One region of the Pseudomonas tensinigenes genome, then DNA from elsewhere that is predicted to be linked to it. Evidence: predicted binding sites of a transcription regulator. Region 1 holds the regulator's gene; each other region holds the start of a gene.
What was found. Region 1 encodes FliA, which starts transcription of late flagellar genes. Its sites were predicted from a motif close to CTAAAGTTTNNNNNNNNNNNGCCGNTAA; they were not measured.

Region 1 (2,199 bases):
GGCATGTTCGGGTCGATCTGGAAGTTGACGATCGCACTGTGCAGTTCACGTGTGAGCTTGCCCACTTCCTGATACAGGCCACGGTCACGGGTCTGATTGAGCTCATGGATCAGTTGCACAGCGTCGCCGAACCTGCCTTTTTCAAGGCTTTCGACCAGTTCGACCGCGTGTTTTTTCAGGGTCGACTCGAAATCGCCCTGTGAAGATTCGTTATGCTCCATAGCTCCCCCGCGCGTTCATCAGCCGATGCGTTCGAAAATCTTCTCGATTTTGTCTTTCAACGCCTGAGCCGTGAAAGGTTTGACTACGTAGCCGTTTACACCGGCCTGAGCGGCCTCGATGATCTGCTCGCGCTTGGCTTCTGCAGTCACCATCAGCACTGGCAGGTGCTTGAGTTTTTCATCGGCACGCACGTGGCGCAGCAGGTCGATACCGGTCATGCCCGGCATGTTCCAGTCCGTTACCAGAAAGTCGATGCTTCCGCTGTTGAGCACTGGAATGGCAGTCACGCCATCGTCAGCCTCGACGGTGTTGGTGAACCCAAGATCACGCAGCAGGTTCTTGATGATCCGCCGCATCGTTGAGAAGTCATCAACGATGAGGATTTTCATGTCTTTGTTCAATTCGACCTCCAAGCAGTCTTAAACGCGCCCAGCACCTGGACGCGCCACTTCAATCAATCGGCGCAGCACTCGAAGACTGTCTGGAGCACAACAGAGCAAGACCGGTGCCGTTCATCACCGCACCAGCCTCGTTCGCAGTGTCCCCACACTGCCTTCAGCGCGCTCGCCACTCCCCCAAACGCCCCCGCAAACGGGCCGCGCACTGGCTGTGTAACTGGCTGACCCGCGATTCACTGACGCCAAGGACTTCACCGATCTCCTTGAGGTTCAGCTCTTCGTCGTAGTACAGCGCCAACACCAGTCGCTCACGCTCCGGCAAATTGGCAATCGCGTCCGCCAGCGCCGCCTGGAAGCGTTCATCTTCCAGATCGCGTGACGGCTCCATATGAGCACTCGCGCCATCCTCGTGCAGCCCTTCGTGTTCGCCGTCCTGCAACAGGTCGTCGAAACTGAACAGGCGACTGCCCAAGGTGTCATTCAAAATCCCGTAGTAATCGTCGAGACTCAATTGGAGTTCGGCCGCAACCTCGTGATCTTTAGCATCACGGCCGGTTTTAGCTTCAATTGAGCGAATTGCGTCGCTGACCATCCGGGTATTGCGGTGAACCGAGCGTGGCGCCCAGTCCCCTTTGCGCACTTCGTCGAGCATCGCGCCGCGGATTCGTATGCCCGCGTACGTTTCGAAACTGGCGCCTTTGCTGGCGTCATATTTGGTCGAGACTTCGAGCAGGCCGATCATCCCGGCCTGGATCAGGTCTTCGACCTGCACACTCGCCGGCAAGCGTGCCAGCAAGTGATAGGCAATGCGTTTGACCAGTGGCGCGTAACGCTCGATCAACTCGTACTGCGCGTCACGTGCTGACTTCTTGTAGTAGTTCATACCGCTTGCTGTCATAGCACGGGCCCTGCCGTTTGCTGCACGAGGCGCTCGACGAAAAACTCAAGGTGGCCACGCGGGTTGGCGGGCAGCGGCCAGGTGTCGACCTTCTGCGCGATCGCCTTGAACGCCAGTGCGCACTTGGAACGCGGAAAGGCTTCGTACACCGCACGCTGCTTCTGCACCGCTTTACGCACGCTTTCGTCGTAAGGCACGGCGCCGACGTATTGTAGAGCGACGTCAAGGAAGCGATCCGTGACCTTGGTCAACTTGGCAAACAGGTTGCGCCCTTCCTGCGGGCTCTGCGCCATGTTGGCGAGGACGCGGAAGCGGTTCATGCCGTAATCGCGGTTGAGCAGTTTGATCAGCGCGTAGGCGTCGGTAATGGACGTCGGCTCGTCGCAGACCACCAGCAACACTTCCTGCGCGGCGCGTACAAAACTGACTACCGAGTCACCAATACCCGCAGCGGTGTCGATCACCAATACGTCGAGATTGTCGCCGATGTCGCTGAACGCCTGAATCAGACCGGCGTGTTGCGCCGGGCTCAGGTGCACCATGCTCTGCGTGCCGGACGCGGCCGGGACGATGCGGATGCCACCGGGGCCTTGCAACAGCACGTCGCGCAACTCGCAACGGCCTTCGATGACGTCGGCCAGCGTGCGTTTAGGGGTCAGCCCCAACAATACGTCAACGTTC
Region 2 (2,199 bases), 3.2 Mb from region 1:
TCCAGGCGATTCTGCCCCACCAGTTGCGTGCGCTGGTTCACCGAATCCATTACACCAGCCATGCCCAGACTCCTACACCAACGCCAAGTGTTGTTGCGACGCACATTCATTGCTAAACGGCACGGCGCTTGCTTTTTAACTCGTATGAACGCTCAAACGACATTTTTTCGACGCCTGACATCACCCCTTCGCAGAGGGCTTTGTGCTGCGGGCGCTATTTGCTGCTTTTTCGCTGGCAGCCCTGCCATTGCTGATGCGGTTACCTTGCCTGACATGCTTATCGGCGTCACTCAGGGCTTTCTTGAGTTCACCGTAGAAGACTATCTGGCTACCAGTCAAACGGAAGGCCGCTACGAAATCGAAGTCAACCAGCTCGACCCGCGTATGCGCATGCCTATGTGCGACAAGGAATTGACAGCTACTTTGGAGAGTCCGGCACGTCCGCTGGGCCGGGTTACCGTGAAGGTTCGCTGCGAAGGCGCCTCGCCCTGGACTGTGTTCGTGCCCGCTCAAGTCCGCCTGTTTCGCGAGATTGTGACAACCACCCGACCGCTGAAACGTGCCGGGATTATCGAACCACAGGACGTGACTCTGCGTGAGCGCGACGTGAGCACGATCAACCAAGGCTTTCTGACCTCGGTAGACGAAGCGATCGGGCAGAAATTGACCCGACCAACGGTAGCCGATCAGGTCATTACCCTGGTTCATCTGGAACAGGCGGAAGTCATTCGCAAGGGCGATCAAGTGGTCATCACCGCCCGCAGCGGCACGCTCGCCGTGCGCATGCCCGGCGAAGCGCTGGCCAATGGCGGTTTGAAAGAGCAGATCCGCGTAAAAAACCTCAACTCGCAACGGGTCATCAAGGCGCAAGTCACCGCGCCGGGCCAAGTGGAAGTGGCGATGTAGAAAACTGGCGCTGACCCCGGCTGTTCCCTAAACTGTGCCGCAGCAGGACAAGCGCCGGCGCATGCAAGGCTCATTGTAAATGTGCCTAAAGTTTTCCAGGGGATGGCCGAAAACATGGCAAGCGTCCAAATTCCCAGAGGTTTTTATCATGGTCATCGATTTCAGCCGTTTGAACAGCTCCTCGTCACTTACGGGCAGTACACGTACCAGCAACGCCAAGGAAACCGCCGAAACCGGCACCTCCGCGCCGCTGAATACCCCGGCCGAACAGGCCAGTACCGCAAAAAGCGGGGAATCGGTACACCTCAGCAATGAGGCTCAACAGTTGCAGAAGGTCACTGACAAGCTGCGCGATCAACCTGCTGTCGACAAAGCCCGTGTGGCCGAGTTGAAAGCCGCGATTGCCGATGGCAGCTATAAAGTCGACAGCAACCGTGTAGCCAGCAAACTGCTCAACTTCGAAGCCCAGCGCTAGGCCTTTGCCTGCGCCAGGCTTTTGGACGCTTAAAACCCAAGGCCAGCCATGCACGACACTAATTTATTGCAATTGATCAACGACGACTTTGCTCCAGCTCAACAATTGCTGGAGTTGTTGCAAACCGAATCCCTCGCGTTGCACGGTCGCGACATGCCACTGCTGGAAGAAATTCTGGCGCACAAACAGGCGTTGATCATTCTGCTTGAACAGCATGGCCGCAAACGCAGCGAAATCCTCGCCAGCCTCAATCTGCCGACTGATCGTACAGGTCTTGAGCAATTGGCTGGCCAGTCGAGCATTGGCGAGCAGTTGTTGACGCAAGGCGACGCATTGACCGATCTGATCGCGCAATGCCAGGCCGCCAACCTCAAGAATGGTCAGTCGATCCAGATCCAGCAGGCCGCCACGGCCAATCAGTTGAAGATCCTCACCGGTGGTGAAGCGCCGGCGCTGTATAACGCCAGCGGTACTTTTGCCAAACCCGCCACACCGCGTCCGCTCAGCCAGGCATGAGCCGTTGATGCGCCAGCTCTATCAACCCGCGGAACATGCTGGCAAAATGCTGGCTAGTCGTCATATTTTGTCTGGAGATTGATAAACCGTGTCCAACGCCCTCAGCGCGGATGATGCTCCGCAGCCCCCTAAGGTGCTCACCACGCCACTGGAAATCTCCAGCAACCTGCGCCAGCTGCAAGAAAGCCACGATCCGCTGATCATCACCTTTCATGAGCGCAGCCAGCGCTTCCAGAGCTACCTGATCAAAGTCGACCGCGACAGCGCTTCGATCGCACTGGACGAGATGATCCCGCGTGATG
Region 3 (2,199 bases), 1.7 Mb from region 1:
CGACGGGTCAGGTCGCCCTCGCCCTGAGCGATGTCCTGCATCGCACGGCCCATGGTGGTCAGCGGACGCATCAACACATTGATCAACAGGCTCAGCAGCAAGGCAATCGCGGCCACGGCGACAAACATGGCGATCAGTGCCGAGGTGCGGAATTGGCTGAGTGCAGCGTAGGCCTTGTCGCGATCGATCGACAGACCGATGTACCACTGCGCATTCGGCAGGTCGCTGACCGGGGTGAACGACAGAATGCGTTCCTGGCCATTGAGCACGACGTTCTGGTTGCCCTTCTCGATGCGTACGCTGGTGTTCGGATAGATGTCTTTCAGGTTTTTCATGACCTGGTCTTTGTCCGGGCTGACGATCACCTGACCGTCGGCGCTGACCAGAAACGCATGGCCGAGGCCACCGAAGTCCACCGAGTTGATGATCTTCACCAGGGTTTCCAGGCTCAGGTCACCACCGACCACACCGAGCAGCTCGCCGTTCTTTTTCACCGGCATGGCGATGGTCACTACCAGGCCACCGACAGCGGCCATGTACGGCGGCGTCAGCATGGTTTTGTCGGCGACAACCGCTTGCTTGTACCAAGGACGCTGACGCGGGTCATAGCCGTCCGGCATCTTCGCGTCAGGGCGCTGGGTGAACACACCGTTGGCCTGACCGACGTAGGTGAACTGGAAGTTCGAAGTGAACGCTGGTTGATCGACCAGACCCGGGAAGTCCGCGTCCTTACCCTGATGGGCAACGTTCTGCGCGAGGTTTTCCAGCACCAGAATCCGCCCGCTCATCCAGTTCTGCACGCTGCTGGCGGTCAGATCACCGGCCTGCTGCACAGAGGACTGGAGGTTCTGGCGAATGGTGTTTCGCTGCAGATAATCGTTGTAGAGGGTGAACAGCGCGAACGCCAGGACCACGACGCCCGAGGCGGCCAACAGGATTTTATGGCTGAACTTGAGATTCATTTCATGGGACTTCTTATGCGAAAAGTGGGGATGCGTTCCGGATGCAACATTCCATGTACAGCGCAGGCAGCGTTCTTCAGGCTGCTCTACTTTGGTGCACGCATGTCTCACCAGTCTGTCGGCACGTGTCGGAGAAATCTTAGGGCTGAGCGGGAAATGGATGGCATTTCTGAAGGATTCCCGCCGAACGGCGTGCCAGAGCGTTCGCCGGTATGTTTTTTAGGGGCAATGCTCGAGTGACAGTTGCAAATTTCATAACCCTTGATGACAATGCGAGTAATTATCATTTGTGACGTTCGCGTTCATGTCCTCACCTGAGTTTGCAGTACAGGCGCTTTACAGTAGTCATCACGGCTGGCTTAACGCTTGGCTGCGTGCACGGCTGGGCAATGCGGCGGATGCAGCCGATCTGGCTCAGGACACCTTCGTCCGCCTGCTGCAACGCACCGAACGTCTCGAACTCAAAGCGCCTCGCGCCTTCCTGCGCACGATTGCGCGTGGGCTGGTGATCGATCATTGGCGCCGCGAAGAAATCGAACGCGCCTATCTGGAAACCATCGCCCATTTACCCGAAGCCGACACACCGAGTGCCGAAGCCCGGGCGCTGGTGATCGAACTGCTGGAGAGCATTGCGCGGATGCTTGAAGGACTGAAGCCGAAAGTGCGTCAGGCGTTTCTGTTGGCGCAGTGCGAAGGGTTGACCCACAAGCAGATCGCCGAACAGATGGGCCTGTCGTTACGTTCGGTTGAACGTTATGTCGCCGATGCGCTGTATCACTGCTATGTGTTGCGGTACGAAAGCTGATGCCTGTGGATAATCTTTCTCTGAGCCGCCGCACCGAGCCGCAGCAACAGGTGGTCAAGCAGGCCATTCACTGGCTGTTGCGACTGCGCAACAATCACGGTAATCCGCGTCTGAACCGCCAGTGTGAACAGTGGCGCGCCGAACACCATGAACATGAATTGGCCTGGCAGCGGGTGCAGTCGCTGCAAGCCGAACTGAGCAACAACCTGCGCGCAGTACCCGGTGCGCAAGTGGCGTTCAACACCCTTGAAAACAGTGCGCAGGGTTTGGGCCGGCGACAGGCGTTGAAGCTATTGTCTGGCGCATTGCTGATGGGTTCCGCCGCCTGGCTGGCCAAGGACAATGCCGCGTGGCAGCAATGGAGTGCCGATTACGCCACCGCGACGGGCGAGCGGCGCGGCTTCCAGTTGCCGGACGGTACCCGGATCGAGT
Region 4 (2,199 bases), 1.6 Mb from region 1:
GCGCCTTGCGCTTGTCGGCCCAGTACATGAAGAACGCCAGCACGCTGACAACCCCATAGGCTGCCAGCGGCACCAGCGAAATCCCGCGCAGCCACATCGAAACGGAGCCGAACAGCGGCAACGCGCAGACGATCAGCAGAACCAGCAGTTTCAGCTTCAGATGCTGGATGTTGTTGCCGCCCGAAGGTCGTCCTTCGGGGCGGCGTGCGCGGGAATCACTCATGGTTTGGCCGCCGCCCAATCGATCCAGCCAAACTGCCACGTCGCCAGAATCACCAGACCAAACACGATCCGATACCAGGCGAACGCCGCATAACTGTGGCTGGCAATAAACTTGAGCAAACCGCGCACGGCGATCATGGCGAAGATGAATGCGGTGACGAAACCGATGGCGAACACCGGGAAGTCCGCTGGCACAAACAGGTCGCGGTACTTGTAGCCCGAGTAGACCGCCGCACCGACCATGGTCGGCATGGCCAGAAAAAACGAGAACTCGGTAGCGGTCTTGCGCGACAGGCCGAACAGCAAACCGCCAATGATCGTCGAGCCGGAACGCGAGGTGCCGGGGATCATCGCCAGACACTGGGCGAAGCCGACCTTCAATGCGTCCTTCCAGGTGATCTCGTCGACCGTTTCGGCATGCACTTCATGCTGACGCTTTTCCGCCCACAACATGATGATGCCGCCCACCACCAGCGCGGCCGCGACGGTAATCGGGTTGAACAGGTATTCGTGGATCAGGTCGGCAAAGATCACGCCCAGCACCACCGCGGGCAGAAACGCGATCAGCAGGTTAGCGGTAAAACGCCGTGCGCTCGGCTGCGTCGGCAAACCGATGACCACATCGAAGATCTTGCGTCGAAACTCCCAGACCACCGCGAGGATCGCGCCGAGCTGGATGATGATATTGAACGCCATGGCTCGTTCGCCGCCGAATTCGAGCAAGTCGGCAACAATGATTTGGTGTCCGGTACTGGAAATGGGCAAAAACTCCGTCAGCCCTTCTACAACTCCTAGTATCAGTGCCTGCAAGGCCGTCCAAAGATCCATCAATCCCCCAAAGAGCGATGCGCGCCGGCATGCCCCGATAGTATTTTTTTACGTTCACTGCGATCAGCGTAGCTGGTTGTGGCTGTACCGATTCCGCGCGCACAGGATCCACACGAAACGGTCAAAATTCCGTGAAATATCAATTTGGATTCAGGTTTTCACGCGCGGGGCCGAAATCCTAACAGACAAGCCTTAATAGCGCTGCCGCGTTATACGACTTGGGTCGCGTATGCCCGCTCACAAAATCGTGGTTGGATGCTGGCGGTCGTTTATTACAAGAAAAAGAATCCGGAGTGACAGCGTTATGAACAGCTTGCGCAGCGTGTCGATCAGCCGACGCTTGTGGCTCATCTTGATTGTGGCGGTGGTCATGTTGCTGACCTTGGGCGTGTTGATGCTCAAGCAGATCCACGACGATCTCTACCATGCCAAAGCCCAGAAAACCCAACACGTGGTGCAGACCGCCAGCGGCCTGCTGACCTATTACCACGACCTCGAAACCGCCGGCACACTGACTAAAGAGGCCGCGCAGAAACAGGCGCTGACGGCGATTCGTGGCTTGCGCTACGACCAGAGCGATTATTTCTGGATCAACGACCTCACGCCCGTGATGGTCATGCACCCGACCAATCCGAAACTCGAAGGCCAGAACCTTTCGGCGATCCGCGATCCGGACGGTTTTGCGGTGTTCAACGAAATGGTTGCCATCGCCAAGGCCAAAGGCGCCGGCATGGTCGACTATCGTTGGCCAAAACCGGGCGCCAGTGAGCCGGTAGCCAAGACCTCCTACGTCAAACTGTTCGAACCGTGGGGCTGGGTACTCGGCTCCGGGGTTTATGTCGATGATGTGCAGGCGGAATTCCAGGGCCAAATGATCAAGGCTTCGGTTATCGGCCTGGCGATTGCGCTGATCATGGCGCTGCTGGTGATCCTGATCGCACGCAGCATCGTCCGTCCGCTGCAGGAAACCGTAAACGCCATGGCCAACATCGCCAGCGGTGAAAGCGACCTGACCCGCAGCCTCGATACTCACGGCAAGGATGAAGTCACCGAGCTCGCGCATCACTTCAACGCCTTTACCGCCAAGCTGCGGCGGGTGATCGGTGATCTGCAGGTGTCGGCCAGTGCGCTCGGCCAGTCGTCCAGCGA

Region 2: the regulator FliA is predicted to act here: its motif matches at 992-1,019, upstream of flgM (flagellar biosynthesis anti-sigma factor FlgM).
Region 3: the regulator FliA is predicted to act here: its motif matches at 1,078-1,105, upstream of HU718_RS01705 (methyl-accepting chemotaxis protein).
Region 4: the regulator FliA is predicted to act here: its motif matches at 1,200-1,227, upstream of HU718_RS15835 (methyl-accepting chemotaxis protein).

The regions. Positions count from the first base shown of each region.
Region 1 is NZ_CP077089.1:2,052,043-2,054,241, reverse strand. Features, by position in the region: gene HU718_RS09055 (protein phosphatase CheZ) at 1-221, opposite strand, end outside; gene HU718_RS09050 (chemotaxis response regulator CheY) at 240-611, opposite strand; gene fliA (RNA polymerase sigma factor FliA) at 778-1,518, opposite strand; gene fleN (flagellar synthesis regulator FleN) at 1,515-2,199, opposite strand, start outside.
Region 2 is NZ_CP077089.1:5,204,501-5,206,699, forward strand. Features, by position in the region: gene HU718_RS23095 (chemotaxis protein CheV) at 1-62, opposite strand, end outside; gene flgA (flagellar basal body P-ring formation chaperone FlgA) at 145-906, shown strand; gene flgM (flagellar biosynthesis anti-sigma factor FlgM) at 1,055-1,381, shown strand; gene HU718_RS23110 (flagella synthesis protein FlgN) at 1,430-1,897, shown strand; gene HU718_RS23115 (flagellar brake protein) at 1,986-2,199, shown strand, end outside.
Region 3 is NZ_CP077089.1:369,729-371,927, reverse strand. Features, by position in the region: gene HU718_RS01705 (methyl-accepting chemotaxis protein) at 1-962, opposite strand, end outside; gene HU718_RS01700 (sigma-70 family RNA polymerase sigma factor) at 1,267-1,767, shown strand; gene HU718_RS01695 (FecR domain-containing protein) at 1,767-2,199, shown strand, end outside.
Region 4 is NZ_CP077089.1:3,610,524-3,612,722, forward strand. Features, by position in the region: gene HU718_RS15825 (DUF1294 domain-containing protein) at 1-223, opposite strand, end outside; gene HU718_RS15830 (undecaprenyl-diphosphate phosphatase) at 220-1,050, opposite strand; gene HU718_RS15835 (methyl-accepting chemotaxis protein) at 1,355-2,199, shown strand, end outside.